Regions from separate parts of the Brevibacillus agri genome, predicted to be linked through region 2. Evidence: riboswitches for the same ligand, from Rfam matches in the RefSeq annotation. Region 2 holds a riboswitch; each other region holds the start of a gene.

Region 1 (4,296 bases), 2.5 Mb from region 2:
CGTCAGCGAGGAAGCTTCCACGCGCACTTCTTTTTTCTTCTGGCGGTAAAACTCCGTAAAGGCTGCCAATGTCTCGTCGTTTGTTTCAAACAGCAGCGCTTCCGCCAGCTTGCGCTCGTCCTCCGGGATCGAAGCGTAGCGCTCCAGCTTCTCCGTATTGACGATGGCAAAATCAAGTCCGGCGAGCGTCGTATGGTACAAAAACACCGCGTTGAGCACTTCGCGTCCCGCTGGCGGCAAACCGAAGGAAACGTTGCTGACGCCAAGAATCGTCTTGCACTGTGGCATCGCTTCTTTAATGAGGCGAATCCCCTCCACCGTCTCCCGCGCGGAGCCGATGTACTGTTCATCTCCCGTCCCTACCGGAAAGACGAGCGGGTCAAAAATGATATCCTGCGGCGGGATGCCGTACTGGTTGACCAATATGTCATAGGAGCGCTTCGCGACCTCAAGCTTTTTCTCGCGGGTGATCGCCATTCCGGCTTCCTCGATCGTCCCGACGACGACGGCCGCCCCGAACTTGCGGATTAGCGGAGCCACTTCTTCAAAGCGCTCCAGTCCGTCCTCCAGGTTGATCGAGTTGAGAATCGCTTTTCCCTGGGAATAACGCAAGCCCAGCTCCATCACTTTCGCGTCTGTCGAGTCGATCATGAGCGGAGCCTTGACCTTTTTCACGACGAACTGCAAAAACTTTTCCATGTCCGCATACTCGTCGCGATCCGGGTCAGCCAGGCAAATGTCGATGACGTGCGCCCCGCGCTTCACCTGGGCGCGGGCGATGTCGGACGCTTCCTCGTACTGCCCTGCTGCGATCAGATCGCGGAATTTTTTCGAGCCGATGACGTTCGTGCGCTCCCCGACCAGAAGCGGGCGATTGTCGTCCTCGACGTAGACGACCTCGATGCCGGATACGGCACTGACCGCCTGCTCTGTTGCCTGGCGCGGCTTGCAGTCTTTGAGCGCCTCCGCCATTGCCCGGATGTGGTCAGGCGTCGTTCCGCAGCAGCCGCCTGCCACGTTCAGCCAGCCTTGCTCGGCAAAAGCGCGCATTTTCGCAGCAAGTCCTTGCGGCGTCTCGTGGTAGTGCCCGTTTTCGTCCGGCAGCCCGGCGTTTGGATAGCAGCTTACCCCACATTGGGCCAAGCCGGACAACGTGCGCAGATGGTCGCGCATAAATTCCGGCCCTGTCGCACAGTTCAGGCCGATCGTCACGGGCTTCAGGTGCTCAAGCGAGATGTAGAACGCTTCAATGTTTTGCCCCGCCAAAGTCGTACCCATCGGCTCGATCGTTCCGGACAGCATCACCGGCAGTTCTACGTTCAGTTCTTCAAACGCCTGGCGAATGCCGATCCCGCCTGCCTTGACGTTCAGCGTATCCTGCGACGTCTCCAGCAACAGGACGTCCACCCCGCCGATAATCAACCCTTTTGCCTGGCGGTAGTACGACTCCACCAGTTCCTCGAAAGTGACGCCGCCTGTCAGTGCCAGCGTTTTCGTCGTCGGCCCCATCGCCCCCGCCACGTAGCGCGGCCATTCGGCTGTGGAGTAGGCATCGACTGCTTCCTTCGCCAGACGGGCAGCGGCGATATTGATTTCCAGGTCCTTGTCCGCGACATCGTATTCGGCCAACACGACCGAAGTCGCCCCGAATGTATTGGTCTCCACGATGTCCGCTCCCGCTTCCAAATATTTTTCATGGATGGAGCGAATCACATCGGGCCTGGTCAAATTCAGCAGCTCGTTGCAGCCGTCGTACGCTTCGCCGCCAAAATCATCGGCGGTCAGGTTCGCCTGCTGCAGCATGGTGCCCATCGCACCGTCCAGAATCAGAATTTTCCGGGAAAGCTGTTCGCGAAAAGTGGGTTTCATTGACGTGCTCCTTTTCTCCCTTGCGTCGGTTTATTCTCAGCCGTTTTTTGCATCAAAAAATCCTCTTCTTTGAAAGAAGAGGATTTGTCCGCGGATACACTTGCGCCTGAACCATCCTCTCATCTTTCAAAGCACGTAGCTTTGCTGGAATTGGCACCGGATTTTAACCGGTTGCCGAGGCTTCATCAGGCCAGTCCCTCTGCCTCTCTTGATAAGAGTTGTTACTATGCTATTCATTTTTTGCTTTCAGGTTTGATGTTTGAAAGTATCTTAACACCGCGAAAAGTCTTCGTCAATTGAGAATTTGTCTATTCTTTACACTCTTCCCGCTCTTCTGCGCCCATTTTTGCGCATACCGGGCATTCGCCCACGCCAATCTGTGCGTTCGTGTATAGACTGTAGCATAACGGAAAGGAGGGGGAACAAACGTGAGTACATCTTACTGCGGACACGGCATCTTTGGAGACAGCTTCGCATTGGTGCTCGTACTGTTTATCCTGCTGGTCATTGTCGGGTGTTCGAACGACGACTGCTAAGTAAATGACAGGAAGAGGCTATCCCCCTTGCCTTGGCTTGAAGGGATAGCCTCTTTTTTCATGTCATGGACAGTGCGATCGCAGCCAGACCGCCTGCCGTAAAAGGCGACGCGCTCACGCTTGTCCACCTGGACGGTCAGGACGTCATACGGGACAGGCTTGCCGTTTTCCATCCGCTGGTCGCTGACGTTCATCCACGTTCTGTTGCGCCAATGCTCATCCGCATAAACCTCTGTCGCCTGGCGCTCGTAAACGTCGGCTTCTTCCCCCACCATCGTTTTCCAAAAGGCTTGCGCGACTTTTTCTGCTGCCGCAGGCGCGACCGTTGCCTTCTCGCCGCCATTGATCCAGCTACGGGCTTTTTGTGAGAAGCATCGTTAGTTAACTTTTTTCAACAGGATGGCACTTGACCGCTCTGCCTTCATTGTCAGAGCGAAACGCTTTTGCTATCATGAGGCTACCCAAACCGATGAAAGGAACGATCGACAATGGACGCTCTGCTCGCGCGTGAAAAGGACGAATTTCTGTCCTGTATAGAAACGATAAAAGAACTGGAAAGCTCCGAATTTGAAAGCTACTCCATCGTAAAGCATACCGAAACAGGAGAACATTATTTGCGCTACTTTTTGTCCCATATCAACCTGTCGGAAGGGGGCCGCAGGGACAACTACGATCACTTCCTGCCGATTGACTCCGATGACGTCCTGGGACTGATGTTCGGCGAGCAGCCGTACCGCTTCCCGGAAAACTGGCGCTCCCCCTACCTGCGCAGCGGCAACGACAATCGGCTCATTCCGTTTGATCCATCCGAGAACTACGATCTGGACGAGGAGGCGGCGGCCGAGCTGGCGATGGTGGAGCAACTGGAGCTTTACAAGCAGCAGTGGATGAACGCGGAAACTATGAGCGCGGAAGAAAAAGAAAAGCTGACGAAGCAATATTTCGCCGAGCTCGACAAGATTTTGAAAAAAGCCGAAGAGTAAGTTGCATCCTGGCACCAAAAACGGCTATAATGCTAGAGAAACAAGCGAATCGTTGATGAGGAAAGTACTCCTGGAATGAGGCTGTAGCGAGTCGGGGATGGTGGAAGCCCGATGCCGAACCACGCGAGGAAGCGCCCCTCGGAGATGCGGCCTGAACATCCGGCGAAGCAAATCGCGCCCGGATCGCGTAGGGTTTTGCCGGGCCTGCCCGTTACAGCAGCACAAAGCGGTTTTTGCCTGATGCACGCATGCAGGCGAAAACAACAAGAGTGGCACCGCGGGAGCACAACCTCTCGTCTCTTTTATCCAGGAGACGCGGAGGTTTTTTTGTTTTCTTTTGCGTCCCTTAAGCTTTTTCCCATTTTGAAAGGAGAATCACAATGAGCTACAAGCACCAAGTCGCGGAAAAAATCGCCGCTGCCCTCACCTCTCTCGGTGTGGACACCTTCCCAACAGAAACAGTTTACGGCATGCTGGAAACGCCGCCAAACCCTGCGATGGGAGATATCGCCTTCCCTTGCTTCCAGCTCGCAAAAGCGCTCCGCAAAGCGCCACCGATGATCGCCACAGAGCTTGCCGAAAAAATCGAAGGAGCGCCACTGCGCTCTGCCCAAGCAGTCGGCCCTTACGTCAACCTGTTTCTCGATCAGGAAAATGTGGCGGCGCAAGTGATCGGAACGATCCTTGAGCAAGGCAGCGCCTACGGCAGCAGCCAGGTAGGCCAGGGCCGCAAAGTGCCAATCGACCTGTCCTCGCCGAACATCGCCAAGCCGTTTTCCATGGGCCATCTGCGCTCTACCGTGATCGGAAACGCGATTGCGAACATCATGGAAAAACGCGGTTACCAGCCTGTGCGCATCAACCATTTGGGCGACTGGGGCACGCAGTTCGGCAAACTGATCGTCGCC
Region 2 (4,296 bases):
AACTGGCCGATGTCCGCTGTCTTCACACCCAGCCGCTGCACCAGCTCCCGCGCTTGCCCCGCCTCGACTCCCCTGCGGACAAACCCGAGGCGCGACCATTTCCACAAAGTCGAGACAGACAAATTGTTTTTCACCGACTCCTCGACAAAAATGCCTTCTTTTCGCCGCTCCTCCGGGACGAGGACGATCCCTGCATCCACGGCTTCCTTTGGCGAGCGCAGGCGTACCGCCTTGCCTTTCAGCCTGATCTCGCCAGCTTCGGCCGCATCCGCTCCGAACAGCAGCCGGGCCAGCTCCGTCTTCCCTGCCCCGACAAGTCCTACGACGCCTACGATCTCGCCCTCGCGAACGCTCACATCCGCACCGCGCACCTTGCCGCCAGCCACTCCGGCCGCTTCCAGGATCACTTCGCCAATCGGCAGCTCCACTTTCGGGAACTCTTCCTCGAAGCTTTTGCCCAGCATGTTCCCGATGACTTCATCCATCGTAGTAGCGGCCGTCTCGCTCGTGGCAATCAGTTGACCGTCGCGCATGACCGTGATCCGGTCGCAGATTTCGAAAATTTCCGGCAGCCGATGGGAAATGTAGATGATCCCGACGCCTGCTTTTTTCAACTGGTCGATAATGAGAAACAGCCGCTCGCTCTCCTTCGTGCTCAACGGGGCTGTCGGTTCGTCAAAAATGACGTACTTCGCTTTTTGCACGGTCGCGCGGGCAATCAAGATCAGTTGCTTTTCGGACAGCGTACATTCCTCGACGAGCATGCGCACAGGGATGGAAAAGCCGAAGCTTTGCAAAATGCTCTCCGCTTCCTTGTGCAGCCCTTGCCAGTTCATGAGTCCCTTGCTGCTTTTGGACACGATCTGGTCGAGCAAAATGTTTTCCGTCACGCTCAAATACGGGATCAGCGCCGTATCGACTTCCTGGTAGACGCACTGGATGCCCAACGCTTTCGCATCCTGCGGCGATTGGATCGAGACGTCCTTGCCGTCAATCGCGATGCTGCCGCCATCCGGCTGATACGCGCCTGTAAGAATTTTCATCAGCGTGCTTTTTCCCGCTCCGTTCGCTCCGAGCAGCGCGTGCACCTCGCCAGCCTTGACTTCAAAATCGACGGAGCGCAACGCAGGCACGCCGGAAAACTGCTTCACAATCCCTTTCATCTGCAAGCTGGACACTTTTCGCACCCCCTAAATAAACAAGATTCCCGTTGACAAAAGCAACGGGAATAGCCAAACCAACCAGCTCTATTTGCTTACTTGCCCCACTCTTGTACGTATTGGGACAGATCGCCCATCGTTACTTTTTTATCCTTTGGCAAGTCTTCCTGTTTGACCAGCACCGGATTCAGCTTCACGCTGTCTGGCACTTGCTCGCCTTTCATTTTTTGGAAAACGGTCTGCGCGTGAATGCGTCCGATATTCGACGGATCTACCGCTGCTGTCGCGACCCAAGGAGAGTTTGGCTCCTGGATCAGTTGCAAGTCTTCGTCGCTCAGGTCGATGCCGTACACCTTGATCTCGGTGCGTCCTGCTTGCTGGATCGCACGGGTTGCCCCTTTGGCAAATTCATCCCACGATGCCCATACGGCTGTAATGTCGCCTTTGTTCGGATACTTTTTCAAAATCGCTTCCATCTGCGCTTGCGTATCCAGCGCGGTGTTGTTCGTTGCCGAGCCAAACGCGGCGATTTCCTTGATATCCGGGTATTTTTTCAGGAATGCTTCATACGTTACCTGGCGCTTTTCCATCGGCGCAAAGCCCGCTACCCAAATTTTCACGATGTTGCCTTTGCCGCCCGTATCGGCAGCCAGCTTTTCCAGGCTCAACTCGGCCAGCTTGTTGTCATCTTGCTCGACGACAGGGACGCCCGGCAGCTTGATATCGGTGTCGAACAGCACAACCGGGATCTTTTTGTCGACCGCTTTTTGCGTGCCTTGCTGCAGCGCTTCCGCCGTACCGTGGTCAATCAGGATGCCGTCAAAATTTTGGTTCACCGCAGCATCGAGGTTGGAGGCCATTTTCGACAAATCGGTATCTGCGTTGAATACGGTCAGCTCGCCGCCGTTTTTCTCGACTTCCTGCTTCACGCCGTTAATGTATTGGGCAGAAAACGTGCCGACGTTTTGGCGCATAATCAAGGCAATGCGCTTCGCCTTCTCGCCGCCGGAAGCGCCGCTTCCCGCCTGATTTTGGGTGTCCGCTCCCCCGCCGCAAGCGGTCAAGGCCAGCGACGCAGCCAGTACGATTGATGTGACAAGACCCAGTTTCTTTTTCATCGAAAAATCCCCCTTTTTCTTTCTTCCTGCTGAGCTTCAAGCTGAGGAGGCGACGACCTTCCAATAGGAAAAGCCTCTTTCAACAGATGAAAGAGGCTTGATCGACAAGATTCGCGCCTCTTATCTGTCAGGTATCGCTACCTGTTGGAGTTAGCACCTTGGCTCGCAAGACGGTGATCTTGCCAGCTAGGTTGCCGGGCATCATAGGGCCATTCCCTCAGCCTTCTCTGGATAAGAGTAGTTTTTATTTTCGCAACGTTTGTATTAATATATACAGACTATAATCCTTGTTTTACCCATCTGTCAACTAGGTTTTTGAAGCTTTTGTCCTCCAAAATAATCCCAACTCGATGTCCAAATTTTGGAGGAATTATGTAAGGTCTTGTCGAAACCTTGTAGATTGAAGCAAAAGCCATGCAAATTTGCGATGGGGATGTCTAATGAGTCTACTAAAAGAACTAATCTTGCAAATGTTTTTTGCCTTGACACCGTTTGTTTTGTTCAACATCTATTACCGCGACCGGATGCGTAACTATAGCCGTTGCTTTATTCTCGTAACCAGCTCTGTCTGCATGTTTCTGGCGATGACCTTCGCTTCGAGCGTCAACGAAGGAATCATTTTCGACATCAGGCACGTCATCGTCTTTTTCGCTCTGATCTACGGCGGAGTACGAATCGCCTTGATCGTGCTGATCGAATCAGCGCTGTACCGCTTTTATCTGGGCGGCGAAGGCACCTGGGTCGCCATGCTCGTAATGGCCGCCACGTTTGCAATCTCCCTCCTGATATATCAACGCTACAAAGCCAGTTATCGGAAAACACTGTTTACTCTTTTGACGGGTGCGCTTTTTTCCCTGATAGATTTGGGGTTGACCTATTTCAATTTTCCCACCTATGTATCCCATCAGCTTCCCTATCATGTGCTTGTGATTCCCGTTCAAAATTTTGTCGGCATCTGGCTGTTGATGTCGTTATTTAGCAAATGCGTATCAGACAAGGAATTGTTCATTCGCCATGCCCAAAACGAAAAAATCGAGACGATGAGCCACGTCGCCGCTTCACTGGCGCACGAGGTGCGAAACCCGCTCACGGCCGTCAAAGGATTTTTGCGCCTGATCCAGGAGGACCCGGGAAACATTGCGAAAACCGATCAGTACATTCGCATCAGCATGGACGAGATTCAGCGCACGGAAGCGATTTTGACGGAGTACCTGGCGCTGTCCAAGCCGCTCAAGGAGCGCACCGAGCTGATCGACGTATGCGAGCAGCTCCATGTCGTCCGCGAGGTCATGCTGCCGTTTGCCAACATGAACAACGTCGAGTTGGAGCTGCAAGCTTATGAAAAGCCCGTCACGATCATGGCCAATCCCGACGAGTTCAAGCAGGTGCTGGTCAACTTTATCAAAAACGCCATCGAGGCATGCGCGGAGACGGCCAAAGGGAAAGTCTCCCTGTCGTTGTTCATCGAAAAAAACAACGCCCTGCTCGTCATCAAGGACAACGGCATCGGGATGGACGAGGGCCAGATCAGACGACTTGGCACGATCTATTTTTCTACCAAAACGAGCGGGACCGGACTCGGCCTGACTTATTCCTATCACGTCATTCACACGTTTGGCGGTTCTGTGAGCGTGTCGAGCAAGCCGAAGGTCGGCACCAAGTTCACGATTACGTTTCCGTACCATCAGCCGCAGTAGCAGCTAGGCGAGTGGCCTGGTCATGAAAACCTGCTCGGCCAGCGTGGAAAAGCCCGCACTTTGCAAAATTCGGGTGGTTGCCTCATTTGCGACGGGCAAATTGACGGTGAGGCGATGAAGCTCCTGGTCCAGCGGAGCAAACACATGGGCCAGTGCGCTTGCGACAATCGCCTCCCGGTCTGCTCGTCCGGGACTGGCTTCACACTGAAACAGCAAGGCAGTCGTTTGCCTTCCCTGTTCATCAAAAATCCGCCTGTACAGCGCGTAGCCGCCCGCCTGCACGTTCTCGAGATGGCGACCAGCGCCGCAAGCTCCACGCCC
Region 3 (4,296 bases), 1.2 Mb from region 2:
GTGGGAGAAATCACGGCCGGTCACCCCTTTGGGATTGTGTTGCTTGTAGTATAACGAATATTTTAAACATTGCAAACATAAAAATATAAAAAGTGAAAAGCACCCAAATAAAGGCTGCTCCACATCCTATAGATTCGAGTATACTAAACAAGTGGTGAGATGAGTTCATGTGATACAGAGAATAAAAGGTGGAGTAGTTCTTTATGCGAATGTGGAAACGGGTGTTGCTCCTGATGTTTGTCGCGATTGCCGCGACAGCAGGTTATTACGGATACTCTTTTTATCAGTTTGCTCACAATATTCAAGAGCCGAATGTCATTCGGCCAGCCCCGCCGGATGGCGGTGCCGCGACGAAAGCGGCGGAGATTCCGGAATGGGATGGCGAAGAGCGGGTGAACATCCTGTTGATGGGTGTGGACCGCAGGGGAATGAAAAATAACGGACTCCCCGTTCGGACTCGATGATGCTCGTCAGTATCGACCCGGCCTCCAAGCGCTACGACGTATTTTCCATTTTGCGCGACACGTACGTAGACATTCCGGGGAACGGCAGCTCGCGCATCAACTCGGCGATCGTGGAGGGCGGACCGGAACTGGCGATGAAGACCGTCAGCCAGTTTACAGGGCTTCCGGTGGACCGCTACGTCATCACCGACTTTGAAGGCTTCAAGGCTTTGATTGACTCTGTCGGTGGTGTCGAGATTGATGTGGAAAAAAATATGTACTATCACGACCCGACCGATAAAGGCATCTACGACATCAATTTGAAAAAGGGACTGCAGCAACTGGATGGCAACAAGGCTCTGCAATACGTTCGTTTTCGCCATGACGCCACATCGGACTACACGCGCACAGAGCGTCAGCGCAAGCTGCTGACGGCTGTGGTGAGCCAGATGAAGAGCGGCACGACCTTGATTCAATTGCCGTCCATCCTGAAAGAAGTGACGCCGTATATCCAGACGAATATCAGTTCCATGGATATGCTGAGGCTGTCTGCGCTTGGGCTGAAATTAAACACCGCGGAGCCAGGCAACTACCAATTGCCGCCAATGGGGATGTTCCGCGAATCCCATCGGGCAGGCGCGGTGCTCATTCCGGATGTCGACCAGATCCAGTCTTTTATCAAGGAAAGCTGGAACCGCCAGCAGAAGAAGCGGTTTCGCAAACGAATAGCACGACCGATAGCAACGAAAACAGCACGCCAAATTGAGCGTGCTGTTTTTTTGTGTTTTCGGGCAGACTAACCATGATTTGCTATGTATGGGGGTGAGGGGAATGGACCAGGAGATTGCGCGTAAATGGTTTTCCCATACAGGGGACTTGCGAACGGAACATATCGACGAGCCGGACGGCCGCATGCGGCTGTATTTTTTGACCAGCATGGCGGATGCCAAGTCGTTTACAGCGAGCTCATCCCGAAGCTGAGAGAAATTTGTCTGGCTGAGGCAAGCATAGGGGAAGTGGAGCGGCAGCTCGGGGGAGCCGGGAGCAATCGGGTCTATCACACCCAGGAGGCGATTCAGCGCCTGCTCGAAGGCTATCGCCCAAGGAAGCGTTTCTCATCAAGCTCGTGCACGGGAAATTCCGGATTGGCAGCTACGACACGTCCGTCCCGGCGCAAATTTTCGGGAAGACCGACAAGAACCGCGGCAATCCCAAGGATATGGTGCACCTTGCTTTTGACACGATTTCCAGCAACGCCCGAATCAAGCTGGAGCAAGTATCGCCGCCGGTGTTCGATATTCGCATACGCTTGAAGGCGAGAATCCTTGAGAAAGCGACGTTTCATTTTCACGTCAATGCCACCATCATTCGCAACGGAGTAATGGATTAAAAAAGTTTTTCCTGTGATTGCTATTGACGGGATATTTTCAAAAAGGATATAATCCGGTTTGTATCATGAAAATATGAAAAACGAACATAATATACGTGGAAATCTTTCTTATCAAGAGAGGCGGAGGGACAGGCCCGATGAAGCCCGGCAACCGGTTCATTTTTTGAAATGGACGTCGCGGTGCCAATTCCTACAAGATTGGTTGGATCTTGATAGATGAGAAGGGTGGATGCGAACGTATACATGCGTTGCAGCCCCTTTTTCGTTTATGAAAAAGGGGTTTTTACGTTTTTCACAAGGATTTTGCTGGGAGGTGGATGCGTTGATTCAATTGAAAAATTTGCATAAAAGCTATCAAGTGCAGGGCAAGACGATTCCGGCGTTGCTCGGGATTGATCTTTCTATAGATAAAGGGGAAATTTACGGGATTATCGGCCATTCCGGGGCGGGGAAAAGTACCTTGATCCGCTGCATCAACCTGCTGGAGCGCCCTACGTCGGGACAAGTCATCGTCGATGGGGTCGACCTGACCAAGCTCGACGATGTCAAGCTGCAGGAAAAGCGCCGCGAGATCGGGATGATTTTCCAGCACTTCAACCTGCTGTCCTCGTCCACCGTCGGGGAAAATGTCGCGTTTCCGCTCAAGCTGGCCAAGCGTCCGAAGGCGGAGATTCAGAAAAAAGTGGACGATCTGCTCAAGCTGGTAGGGCTGGAAGCGCACCGGGACAAATACCCGTCCCAGTTGTCCGGCGGCCAGAAGCAGCGCGTCGGCATCGCGCGGGCGCTGGCAAACGATCCGAAAGTGCTGCTGTGTGACGAAGCGACCTCGGCGCTCGATCCGCAGACGACCAACTCGATTTTGGCGCTGCTTTTGGACATCAACCGCAAGCTGGGATTGACCATCGTGCTGATTACGCACGAGATGCACGTCATCCGCTCCATTTGCGACCGCGTAGGCGTGATCGACGGCGGAAAAATCGTCGAGTCGGGCGAGGTGCTGGACGTGTTTCTCAAGCCGCAGCATCCGACTACGCAGGAATTTGTCGAGCAGGTGGCAGATTCCACCGAGCTGCGCGAAGCTGTCGCGCACGAAAAAGCAGCGGGGAACCGCACGATTGCGCGCGTCACCTTCCTGGGAGAAAAGACGTACCAGCCGATTTTGTTCCAGACGATGCAGGAGACAGGCACAGTATTCAGCATTTTGCAGGGAACGATTTCCCGCATGAAGGATACGCCGTACGGCCAACTGGTCGTCGAACTGGAAGGCGATGTCCGTCAAAACGAAAAAACCATCGAGACGTTGCGTCAGCGTGGTTTGGAAGTAGAGGTGATATAGATGGACTGGACAATGGAAAATGTGGATTGGTCGGAGATCGCTGAGGGTACACTAGACACACTGACGATGCTGGGTTTCTCCACGTTGTTTACGATCCTGATCGGCTTGCCGCTGGGAATCATTTTATTCCTTACTTCACGTGGACAGTTGCTGCAAAACAAGGCGTTTTACTCGGTTGCTTCATTCATCGTCAACGTATTGCGTTCCGTGCCGTTCATCATTCTGATGATCTTGCTGATTCCGGTCACGAAACTGATCGTCGGCACTTCGCTCGGCGTACTCGGAGCGATTCCGCCGCTCGTGATCGGGGCCGCCCCGTTTTTTGCGCGGCTGGTGGAAACCTCTCTGCGCGAGGTAGATCGCGGAGTCATTGAGGCCGCCCAGTCGATGGGGGCGTCCAATTGGCAAATCATCTGGAACGTCCTGCTGCCAGAGTCTCGTCCGGGACTGGTGGCCGGAATTACGATTACGACCGTTGCGCTCGTGTCCTACACGGCCATGTCCGGGGTAATCGGCGGCGGCGGTCTGGGCGACTTGGCTATCCGTTACGGTTATCAGCGCTTCCAGACCGATGTCATGATTGTCACTGTCGTCATTTTGCTCGTGTTGGTGCAGATCTTACAGTCGCTGGGTGATCGCCTGGTATTGCGTTTCAGCCGCAAGTAAGGTCTTTCCCATAGAAGTTTGCAAGTACAAAGATCAAAAAAAGTAGGGGGAAATCATTTATGAAAAAGCTAGTCGTATCTGTACTTTCTACCGTATTGGCATTTTCTTTGGCAGCGTGCGGAGGCAAAACGGAGACTGCTCCAGCTCCAGCCGAAGGCGGCGCACAAGGCGGACAACAAGAAGTGACATTGAAAGTAGGCGCTTCTCCGGTTCCACACGCAGCAATCCTGAAGCACATCGCACCAAAACTGAAAGAACAAGGCGTAAACCTGGAAGTACAAGAGTTCACCGACTACGTACAACCAAACGTACAGCTCAACGAAAAACAACTCGACGCAAACTTCTTCCAGCACAAGCCTTACCTGGAAGACTTCAATAAAGGACAAAACATGGATCTGCAACCTGTAGTTGCGGTTCACATCGAGCCATTTGGCGCTTACAGCAAAAAAGTGAAATCGGTT
Region 4 (4,296 bases), 810 kb from region 2:
CGATGTGCCATCCGCTTCCTTTGACCGGGATCGACATTCGCTTCGCTTTTGAAAACGAGACGACGCTTGCCCTGGAAGCATGTGTGCGGACGACGGGAAAAACGGGCGTGGAAATGGAAGCTTTGACGGCTGTCAGTGTCGCAGCTCTTACGGTGTACGATATGTGCAAGGCGATGGACAAAGGCATGGTAATCGGTCCGACTTGCTTGGTGAGCAAAACAGGCGGGAAAAGCGGCGATTTTCGTCGGGGAGAGAACTAAACCATGAAACAGAAATGGCAATCCTATCCGAGCAGCATTCGTCTTCTGGCGATTGCTGCGATCATTTTTTCTACCGGAATGGCTTGTATTTGGCCGCTTGTCACCATCTATATCCACGATTATTTAGGGAAGCCGCTGACCGTAGCGGGCTTTTTGCTGTTATTGAACCAGGGGGCTTTTTTGATCGGCAGCATCGCAGGTGGCATGCTGTTCGACCGTTGGGGGAAAATGCGCACGATCGTTTTTGCCTCGATCGGCGTCATTCTGATTTCCGTCGGGCTTGGCGTCACGCATGACTTTACGCTGTACACGATCTTGTTGTTGCTGAACGGGCTGTTTTACGGCACGCTCTCTCCGGTGATGAATGCACTCGCTGTCGTGCTGTGGCCGGAAGGCGGGCGCAAAGGGATCAACATGATCTACGTCGCGCTCAACGCCGGGGTGGCGGCTGGCTCTGCCCTCGGCGGCTTGCTGGCGAGCATTTCGTTTGCCTGGACGTTTTTTGGCAACGCGATCTCGCAAGTCATCGTGCTCGTCATGTTCGTGCTCATTTTGCCTCGGCAGCTCAAGGCAGTTGCAGAGCGGGGCTATCGGGCGGAGCAAGCCAATACCGCAGGCACTCCCGCCGCTGCTGTCCAAAGCGCTGCCAAGCCGAAGCCAGTTGAGGCGCTTTCGCCGCTACAGCAACTGCCGACGAAAAAAGTGGCGTGGGGCGCCCTACTGCTCTTGTGCAGCGGGCTGTTAATCAGTTGGATTGTCTACGTCCAGTGGACGACGGTGTTGTCGACCTACATGCAATCGTTGGGCATTTCCTTGCGTCAGTACAGCTTGCTCTGGACGATCAACGGCGGCCTGATTTTGTTCGGCCAGCCGCTGATCGCCTGGGTCATTGGCCGCTTCGCCCGCACGCTGCGAGCGCAGATGCTGCTCGGCTCCTACGTGTTCGTGCTGTCGATGCTGATTTTGTCGCAGACGACCTCCTACGCCGGCTTTGTCGCCGGGATGTTCATCATGACGCTTGGAGAAATGCTCGTCTGGCCGGCCGTGCCTGCCGTGGCAGCAGAGTTTACGCCACAGGGGCGAGAAGGCTTCATCCAAGGGCTGATCTCCGGCACAGGCTCTGCGGGACGCATGCTCGGCCCATTGCTCGGAGCGGTCATTTTCCAGCATTTTCAGGCACAAGGACTTTTGTACATCATGGCGGGGCTGGCGCTAATGTCTGTCGCGTTTTTCGCCCTGCACAGCTCGTTTCAAGGTCGCACCCGAAAAGTGCCAGCCGCGACCGTAGAAAAGATGTAGCCAGGAAAAATTCGCGGGCCTCGCGAAGCGTCTTGACACGTTCGGAGCCCGCAATGTAGTATGAAGAAGATTAAAAACAGTATATTCCGTGTGATTTACTTATGAAGAGAGGCGGAGGGACTGGCCCTATGAAGCCCGGCAGCGGATCTGCGCGCTTGCGCGTTGCAGATGCTGTGCCAATTCCAGCAGGATAATTCCTGACAGATAAGGACGTGACCAAGCTGATCTCCCCCTTTTTCTGTACGGAAAGAGGGGGTTTTTGCTGTACATTGGCCTAAAAAGAAAGGAACTGAAGACAGATGCGCATCCAACCTTCCGACATGATTGATCGGCTCCCGACCCAGTTTTTTGCGACATTGGTGGCAAAAGTAAACAAAGTCATCGCTTGTGGGCATGACGTCATTAATCTGGGCCAAGGAAACCCGGACCTGCCTACGCCGCCGCACATTGTGGAAGAGCTGAAGGCACAGGCAGAAAATCCGCTGCATCACAAATACCCGCCATTTTCCGGCCGACTGGAGCTGAAGCAGGCAGTCGCGCACTGGTACAAGCAACAATTTGACGTGGACCTCGACCCGGAGGAAGAGGTGGCGATCCTGTTCGGAAGCAAAACCGGCCTCGTGGAAATTTGCCAGGTGCTGATGAACGCAGGCGATGTGGCACTCGTACCGGACCCTGGCTACCCGGATTACTGGTCCGGCGTAGCGGTCGTAAACGGCCGGATGTCGATGATGCCGCTGACGGCCGAAAATCAGTTTTTGCCTGACTACAGCAAAATCCCGCAAGCCGATTTGGACCGCGCCAAGCTGATGTTTTTGAACTATCCGAATAACCCGACAGCGGTGAACGCCCCGTTTGAATTTTACGAGGAAACCGTCCAGTTTGCGCGCAAGCACGAGATCGTCGTCTGCCACGACTTCGCGTACGGCGCGATCAGCTACGACGGCAAAAAGCCTGTCAGCTTCATGCAGGTGCCGGGGGCAAAAGAGGTGGGCGTGGAGTTTTACACGTTGTCCAAAACGTACAATATGGCCGGCTGGCGCGTAGGCGCGATGGTCGGCAACCGCGAGCTGGTAAGGCTCATCAATCTGATTCAGGACCATTACTTCGTCAGCCTGTTTGGAGCGGTCCAAATGGCCGCAGCCAAAGCGATGACAGACTCGCAGCAGTGCGTCCGCGATCTGGTAGCCGTCTACGAAGGCCGCCGCAATGCGCTGTTCTCCAATCTGCACCGCATCGGCTGGCAGGCCCCGCCATCGCAAGGCTCGTTTTTCGCCTGGCTCCCCGTCCCGGCTGGCTTTACTTCGGTGGAGTTCTCGGATTTGCTGCTGGAAAAAGCACATGTAGTCGTCGCACCAGGCGTCGGCTTCGGCCCAAGCGGCGAAGGCTACGTTCGCGCCGCCCTGCTGTCGGACGAACAACGCCTGGCCGAAGCGGTTCAGCGGATCGAACAGTTGGGGCTTTTTGCGAAAACGAAGTAAGTAGGAGAGCGGGTGACCACACTTCCTGGGGGTGGGGAGTGTGGTTTTGTTTTTGGGGGCTGCGTTGCGTGAGACTGCCGGGGGTGCGTTGGTCGGTTGCTCGCGTATCTCAGGATCATCCATGTTTCCCCATGTTGACCTGCGCTTGTCTGCGTTGCCCCCTTGCCCGCGCCGTCCACTGCCCACGCTTTATCACCTGCTTGTCAATCCATTACCAGTCGAACCCCCCTCCCGCACCATAAGACGTGCAGTAGTAATAAAAATCATTCTCATCGTTGACAGATAATGATTTTCATTATACGATGTTAATGATAATTGATCTCATCAGGAGCGGGAGGGTACTATGCGCTATCAGATTAACGGTTACACTGACATGTACACGGTGATCGCCAACGAGCGGAAGATCGGTGGAGCCATTGAAGCAGCTCAAGTTCGACTGCGCACAGGAGAGGTTTTCACCAATGTGGTTCTCACTCGTTTGGAAATGTCAGGTGCGCATTTTTGCTCGATCGGCTTCGTGACAGAAGAAGGCAAGCGGCTGATTGTGCATGTGGACGACATCAGCATGATCGCAGACGCGCGCCACGTCAATGTATGTGAGCTTGCCAATGAATGCATGCGGGCTGAAAAGTGCGCAGAGCGCCTGAAACGCCTGAAGCGTCTCTGTGAACTGAACGAAGGAAGCTGTACGCCTACCTTCCAGGAAGAAGCGCTGCTTTTGGCAGAAGACATCGGGCTGGAGGAAGCGCGTTCTTATGTGGATTTGTCCTTCCTGCCGCAAGTGGAAAAAAAGCGGGTTGTCCGCATCGCGTAGAGTGTTCCCATCGAATTACATATTCGCCCCTTTCCCTTTTACAGCGGAGAGGGGCTTTTTGCGTCTGGTAGGCGGCGGTGCTGCAAAAAACGGATGAAGCTGGTCACCGGATAAGGCAAGAGGTCATCCTGACGATAGACGAGGCAAATATGTCTGCGGTTGACGTAGCCAGGCAGCTCGCGAATGACCAGCTCGCCCGTTTCGCCTTCGCGCACGACGCTGCGATAGGGGAGGATGCTGACGCCCATATTGTGCTTCGTCGCTTCCTTGATCGTCTCGATCGCCCCAAGCTCCATGCGCACTTGCCAGCGCAACTGGTTTTCCTGGGCCCAGCGTTCGGCCAGCTCGCGGGAGGTGGAGCCGGCTTCGTGGATGAGGAACGGCTCGGATTGCAAATCGGCCAGTTCGATTGTCTTTTTTTTGCGCCAGCGGATTTTGCGGA

What was found. A riboswitch is a leader RNA that binds a small molecule or an ion and turns the genes downstream of it on or off. The one in region 2 is predicted to bind S-adenosylmethionine.
Region 1: linked by a shared signal. The riboswitch ahead of metH (methionine synthase) and the one ahead of BA6348_RS06045 (sugar ABC transporter substrate-binding protein) in region 2 are both predicted to bind S-adenosylmethionine.
Region 3: linked by a shared signal. The riboswitch ahead of BA6348_RS26390 (methionine ABC transporter ATP-binding protein) and the one ahead of BA6348_RS06045 (sugar ABC transporter substrate-binding protein) in region 2 are both predicted to bind S-adenosylmethionine.
Region 4: linked by a shared signal. The riboswitch ahead of BA6348_RS09980 (pyridoxal phosphate-dependent aminotransferase) and the one ahead of BA6348_RS06045 (sugar ABC transporter substrate-binding protein) in region 2 are both predicted to bind S-adenosylmethionine.

The regions. Positions count from the first base shown of each region.
Region 1 covers NZ_CP026363.1:3,673,991-3,678,286, forward strand. The annotation lists gene metH (methionine synthase) at 1-1,869, opposite strand, end outside; SAM riboswitch class I at 1,986-2,087, opposite strand; gene BA6348_RS18060 (YjcZ family sporulation protein) at 2,298-2,405, shown strand; gene BA6348_RS18065 (hypothetical protein) at 2,402-2,680, opposite strand; gene BA6348_RS18070 (hypothetical protein) at 2,894-3,388, shown strand; T-box leader at 3,432-3,692, shown strand; gene argS (arginine--tRNA ligase) at 3,769-4,296, shown strand, end outside.
Region 2 covers NZ_CP026363.1:1,205,308-1,209,603, reverse strand. The annotation lists gene BA6348_RS06050 (sugar ABC transporter ATP-binding protein) at 1-1,178, opposite strand, end outside; gene BA6348_RS06045 (sugar ABC transporter substrate-binding protein) at 1,256-2,278, opposite strand; SAM riboswitch class I at 2,396-2,516, opposite strand; gene BA6348_RS06040 (ATP-binding protein) at 2,719-3,975, shown strand; gene BA6348_RS06035 (GNAT family N-acetyltransferase) at 3,996-4,296, opposite strand, start outside.
Region 3 covers NZ_CP026363.1:5,364,725-5,369,020, reverse strand. The annotation lists gene BA6348_RS27590 (hypothetical protein) at 1-14, opposite strand, end outside; partial or broken gene BA6348_RS26400 (LCP family protein) at 204-1,209, shown strand; gene BA6348_RS26975 (hypothetical protein) at 1,275-1,424, shown strand; gene BA6348_RS26395 (hypothetical protein) at 1,570-1,833, shown strand; SAM riboswitch class I at 1,939-2,056, shown strand; gene BA6348_RS26390 (methionine ABC transporter ATP-binding protein) at 2,156-3,169, shown strand; gene BA6348_RS26385 (methionine ABC transporter permease) at 3,170-3,835, shown strand; gene BA6348_RS26380 (MetQ/NlpA family ABC transporter substrate-binding protein) at 3,895-4,296, shown strand, end outside.
Region 4 covers NZ_CP026363.1:2,013,524-2,017,819, forward strand. The annotation lists gene moaC (cyclic pyranopterin monophosphate synthase MoaC) at 1-260, shown strand, start outside; gene BA6348_RS09975 (MFS transporter) at 264-1,559, shown strand; SAM riboswitch class I at 1,656-1,770, shown strand; gene BA6348_RS09980 (pyridoxal phosphate-dependent aminotransferase) at 1,859-3,040, shown strand; gene BA6348_RS09985 (hypothetical protein) at 3,384-3,854, shown strand; gene BA6348_RS09990 (LysR family transcriptional regulator substrate-binding protein) at 3,893-4,249, opposite strand.